Regions from separate parts of the Streptomyces sp. NPDC058231 genome, predicted to be linked through region 2. Evidence: riboswitches for the same ligand, from Rfam matches in the RefSeq annotation. Region 2 holds a riboswitch; the other holds the start of a gene.
What was found. A riboswitch is a leader RNA that binds a small molecule or an ion and turns the genes downstream of it on or off. The one in region 2 is predicted to bind glycine.
Positions count from the first base shown of each region.

Region 1: another riboswitch for glycine. It lies ahead of gcvP (aminomethyl-transferring glycine dehydrogenase); the one in region 2 lies ahead of gcvT (glycine cleavage system aminomethyltransferase GcvT).

Region 1 is NZ_JBHVWN010000113.1:2,643-5,551, forward strand. Features, by position in the region: gene gcvP (aminomethyl-transferring glycine dehydrogenase) at 1-1,579, opposite strand, end outside; glycine riboswitch at 1,771-1,868, opposite strand; gene ACFVXE_RS37350 (PRC-barrel domain-containing protein) at 1,982-2,350, shown strand; gene ACFVXE_RS37355 (DNA polymerase IV) at 2,275-2,909, opposite strand, start outside.
Region 2 is NZ_JBHVWN010000011.1:26,727-29,635, forward strand. Features, by position in the region: gene ACFVXE_RS10695 (enhanced serine sensitivity protein SseB) at 1-516, opposite strand, end outside; gene ACFVXE_RS10700 (AAA family ATPase) at 601-1,275, opposite strand; glycine riboswitch at 1,434-1,531, shown strand; gene gcvT (glycine cleavage system aminomethyltransferase GcvT) at 1,673-2,788, shown strand; gene gcvH (glycine cleavage system protein GcvH) at 2,858-2,909, shown strand, end outside.

The sequences.
Region 1 (2,909 bases), on a different contig from region 2:
TGATCGACTCCATCTCGGTGGTCGCGTTCAGCTTCATGGTGCAGGAGCCGAGCGGGATCATGCCGCGGTCCAGCGCGTAGTCACGGTCGGCGAGCTTGCGCAGGTAGCGCAGCATCGCGGTCTCGGAGCGGTGCTGGTGGAAGACCGGGTGGGTGAGGATCGCGTCCGTGCGCAGCAGGGACTCGGGCAGCGCGTCGGCGGCCGCGGCGTCGAGTGCCTCGATGTCGCCCTCGGCGCCGAAGGCGGCCCAGACGGCGGCGAGCTGGGTACGGGTGGTGGTCTCGTCGCAGGCGAGGGAGACCCGGTCGGCGTCGACCAGGTGCAGGTTGACCCCGCGGTCACGGGCGCCGGCCACCACATCCGCGGCCCTGCCGGGGACGCGCACGGTGAGCGTGTCGAAGTAGGCGCCGGTCTCGACGTCGATCCCGGCGGCCCGCAGGCCCTCGGCCAGGATCGAGGCGTAACGGTGCGTACGCTGCGCGATCGTCCGCAGTCCGTCCGGACCGTGGTAGACGGCGTACATCCCCGCCATGACGGCGAGCAGCACCTGCGCGGTGCAGATGTTGCTGGTGGCCTTCTCCCGGCGGATGTGCTGCTCACGGGTCTGCAGGGCGAGGCGGTACGCCTTGTTGCCGTCCACGTCGACGGAGACACCGACGAGGCGGCCCGGCAGGCTGCGGGCGAACTTCTCGCGCACGGCCATGAAGCCGGCGTGCGGTCCGCCGAAGCCCATCGGAACACCGAAGCGCTGCGTGGTACCGACCGCGATGTCCGCGCCGAGGTCGCCGGGCGAGGTGAGCAGGGTCAGGGCCAGCAGGTCGGCGGCGACGGTGACGACGGCGCCGAGCTCGTGGGCCTGCTCGATGACGGGCCGGATGTCGCGTACGGCGCCGGAGGCGCCCGGGTACTGCAGGAGCAGGCCGAAGACACCGCGCTCGGCGATCTCGGCCGGGATGCCCTCGGTGAGGTCGGCGACGACGACCTCGACACCGGTCGGCTCGGCGCGCGTCTCGATCACGGCAATGGTCTGCGGCAGGGTGTCGGCGTCGACCAGGAAGACACCGTTCTTGACCTTCCCGACGCGCCGCGCGAGCGCCATGGCCTCGGCGGCCGCGGTGCCCTCGTCGAGCAGCGAGGCGCCGGAGGTGGGCAGCCCGGTCAGCTCGGCGACCATCGTCTGGAAGTTGAGGAGCGCCTCCAGGCGGCCCTGCGAGATCTCCGGCTGGTAGGGCGTGTACGCCGTGTACCAGGCGGGGTTCTCCATGACGTTGCGCAGGATCACCGGAGGGGTGAACGTGCCGTAGTAACCCAGCCCGATCATCGGGGCGAGCACCTGGTTGCGGTCGGCGAGGTCGCGCAGCTCGGCCAGGACCTCGGCCTCGGTGCGGGCAGCCGGCAGCTGCAGCGCCTCCGTGCTCTTGATCACATCCGGCACCGCGGCCGCGGTGAGGTCGTCCAGCGAGCCGTAACCGACGTGGGCGAGCATCTTCGCCTGCGCCTCGGCATCGGGCCCGATGTGGCGCTCTTCGAACGGGATGCCCTGCTCCAGCTGAGAGAGCGGAGTGCGACGGGGGGTCATGGTGGAGGCCTCCTGGTCTGACACGACCTGCGAGGGGCACCGCGGCGCGGGTGCCCGGACGGCCTCCCCCTCTGTCATCTCAACCTGAGAGCTTCACCGGTCCGCGCTGGGCGTCCCGGCTTTCACCGTCGGTGAGGGAGATCCGCCACGGCACATGCCCGCGATGAACCCGCCCTGCTTTCCAGAGTGACCTCGTCCGTGCGGTACGGGGGCCTGAGAGATTCCGGGGAGGATTTGCTCCTTCGGCGCCTGCCGGATGATCTCCGGAAGACTCTCCCGCACGGGGTCAGCAGCCAAGACCAGCCTACCAGCGGGGTTTGCCCGGGCGTCCTCGAGTGGCCGATAGCCCGGATCTGCACTTTTGTAGTGCCTGTGGAGTAGCCCGCGACCAATGGAGGGACCGTGCAGACCGACATCGATCCGCGCAACCTGATAGGCCGCAAGGCGTTCGACCGCAAGGGCACCAAGATCGGCACTGTGGACGAGGTGTACCTCGACGACGCGACCGGCGTGCCCGAGTGGGCAGCCGTACGGACCGGACTGTTCAGCAGGGACGCCTTCGTCCCGCTGGAGCCCAGTGAATTCGTCGACGACGCGCTGCGGATCCCGTTCGACCGCGCACTGATCAAGGACGCGCCCGACTTCGGCGTGGGCCGTCATCTCTCGCCGGAACAGGAACTTCAGCTCTACCGGCACTACGGTCTGGACTCGCCGCCCGACGATCCGGGACCCGACCGCGACTTCGGCAGGCTGGCCGGCCAGGACGAGTAGTCGGCCGGATCGCTCACCAGCGGCAGCGGATCGGCCGGCCGCAGCGCCGGATCGTCGATGCGGAACGTCCGCACCCGACCGGGCGGCGTCCCTGGTTCCTCGAACCGTACGGTCACCCGGCCGACCCCGCTGCCCTGCACCCAGCCGTGGCCGTACTCGGCATGCCGTACGTCGTGTCCGGCCGGCCAGCGCCGGGCCGCGAGCTGCTCGGCGCTCTCCCGCTCCGACGCGCGTTCCGGCTCGTCCTCGTGATCACCTGCGCCCGGTTGCTCACCGGCCGGTTCCCCGGGGGCGGCCCTTTCGCCGGCCGCCTGGGCGAAGAGGTCCTCCTGGGTGTAGTCGGCGAGGCCCGTGACGCCCACGCCGAGGAGTCGCACCCCTCCGGTGGTGTCCACGCCCTCCAGGAGCCGCGCGGCGGCCTCCCTGACCACCGTGGGGTCGTCCGTGGGCCCCCGCAGCGTCTCGGACCTCGTGAGGGTCGAGAAGTCGTACCTGCGGACCTTCAGCACCACGGTCCGCCCTGAGCGCTCCGCGGCCCGCAGCCGCCGGACGCACCGGT
Region 2 (2,909 bases):
CTCCTCGAATTCACCGGCCGCGGCCGCGAGGAAGTCGACGGGCTCCTCCTGCCAGTCCGGCTCGTACAGCCGGACCCGGCCGCCGGAGGCAGGACCGTCGAGCGAGGTACGTCCGGCGCGGCAGAGCTCGGCGACGGCGGGCGGCGGCAGTGGCATCCCTACGGCGCCGCCGGGGTTGACCGCGATGCCGAGCTGCGGCGGCAGCCCTCGGGCGAATTCGACGGAGGGCGCCACCGCGAAGGACATATGGGTGCCGACGCACTGCAGGAACTGCTGCTCGGAACTGTAGACGGGGACGTACGCGGCGCCCTCGATCTCCACCGTCGGCAGATCGAGCGACGGCGCATCGGGACCGCCGCCGCTGGGCAGCGGTACCCACAGGTGGCTACGGCCGAGCACCTCGACGAGCCGGCCGCCCGCCTCCGGGCTGCCGAGCGAGGCGGCCAGCACTTCTTCGAGCTCGTTGGCCGGCCATCCGCCCTGCGGATGGGTATGGACCGGTGCCGGAATGTCCACTGCGCTGCTTCCCCTTCTCACCCCACGGCTTGCCGCAGAACAGTAACTCCGGCGGGCCCCTCCGCGCTGACGCCGGCCGGGACGCTATGTCTCGGCGAACGTGATCCGGGTCAGCATCGCGGCCGCCTCCCGGTCCAGCAGCACCGCCGAGGAGCAGCCGAGCGGCAGGGCGCCGGCCTCGGTGTCGCGCAGCAGCCGCCCGACGGCTCCGCGGTGCCGGGCGAAGGCGTACCCGGAGACTCCGCGTCCGCGCTCGCGCTGGCCCTCCTTCGCCACCTCGGGTGAGACGTCGAGAAGCACCAGATGAAGGACGCGGCCGTGCCGGCGGGCGTCCCGGGCCAGCCAGCCCCGTACCCATGACTGGGTGCCGCAGTCGTGGACGACCACGGACTCGCCGGACCGCAGTGCCCTCCACAGGCCCCAGTAGTGGGCGGCCCGGACCAGTGGACGGTAGACGGCGTACGGGAGTAAGCGGGGCATCCGCCGCGCCCAGCGGTCCCGGGCGTCCTGGGAATCGATGGACCGTACCGTCACCACCCGCCGGATCAGCGTCGACTTGCCGCTGCCGGGCAGACCGGAGACCACGACCACGTCCCCCGTCGCGAAATGCAGCGCGCGCGGGCTGCGCCCGGCCCGTTCGCGCAGATCCCGTACGACGGGTGCGTGCGTACCCAGCAATTCCCGGGCGGGTGCGCCCGCCTGCGCGGGCATCGCGCCGTGCGCGAGCCCCGCGGTCGTCGCGTACCGCTGCAACCTCATCGCCCTCCCCCTGTCGGTCACCCACATCTGCCCAAGAAGTGTAAAGAAAAGGTAATGCGAGACAACCGTTCCGGCGGTCCGTTCACCCGTGGGGTACCGACGCCCCACTCTTCCGCAACGCGTGCGATGATGACCCCGCCAACTGCATAAAGGCCGCTTGAATCCGCGCGGGAGAGTTCCGGTCACCTAGAGTGCCGGGCGCCGAAGGAGCAAGATCCTCCCTTGAATCTCTCAGGCCCCGTACCGCGCGGACGAGGCAGATCTGAAAAGCGAGTCGCCCGGCGACTCCACCCAAGGTGCAAGCCGAACCCTTCAGGGGTCTCTCGGCGAACCTCTCAGGTTCCGATGACAGATGGGGAGGGACTTTCCGCGTCGTCATGCCCTGGGAGCCACACCGATGAGCAATGCCCCCCGTCTCACCGCCCTCGATGCCCTGCATCGCTCGCTGGGCGCGACCATGACCGACTTCGCCGGCTGGGACATGCCGCTGCGGTACGCCAGTGAGCGCGACGAGCACAACGCGGTCCGCACGAAGGCCGGTCTCTTCGACCTGTCGCACATGGGCGAGATCACCGTCACCGGTCCGCAGGCGGCGGAGCTCCTGAACTTCGCGCTGGTCGGCAACATCGGGACCGTCGCCACCGGACGCGCCCGCTACACCATGATCTGCGCCGAGGACGGCGGGATCCTCGACGACCTGATCGTCTACCGGCTCGCCGACACCGAGTACATGGTCGTCGCCAACGCCGGGAACGCCCAGATCGTGCTGGACGCGCTGACCGCCCGCGCCGACGGGTTCGACGCCGAGGTGCGCGACGACCGCGACGCCTACGCACTGCTCGCCGTCCAGGGTCCCGAGTCCCCCGCCATCCTGGCCTCGGTCACCGACGCCGACCTGGACGGCCTCAAGTACTACGCGGGCCTGCCCGGCACCGTCGCGGGTGTTCCCGCACTGATCGCGCGGACCGGCTACACCGGCGAGGACGGCTTCGAGCTGTTCGTCGCCCCCGGGCACGCCGAGCAGCTCTGGCAGGCGCTCACCGAGGCCGGCGCCTCCCGTGGCCTGATCCCGTGCGGTCTCTCCTGCCGCGACACGCTGCGCCTGGAGGCGGGCATGCCGCTGTACGGGCACGAGCTCACCACCGCGCTGACCCCGTTCGACGCTGGTCTGGGGCGGGTCGTGAAGTTCGAGAAGGAGGGCGACTTCGTCGGCCGCAAGGCGCTGGAGGCCGCCGCCGAGCGCGCCGAGACCGCCCCGCCGCGGAAGCTGGTCGGCCTGATCGCCGAGGGCCGCCGGGTGCCGCGCGCCGGGTTCTCCGTGGTGGCCGACGGCCAGGTCATCGGCGAGGTCACCTCCGGCGCGCCGTCCCCGACACTCGGCCGGCCGATCGCCATGGCGTACGTGGACGCCGCGCACGCCGCGCCCGGCACCGCAGGCGTAGGCGTGGACATCCGGGGCACTCACGAGCCGTACGAGGTCGTGGCCCTGCCGTTCTACAAGCGCCAGAAGTGACGCAGTCGCGTCTCACACCGTAAGACCACCGTTCATCAGCACTCCCCCGCGTACAGGAGAATTCAGGTCATGAGCAACCCCCAGCAGCTGCGTTACAGCAAGGAGCACGAGTGGCTGTCGG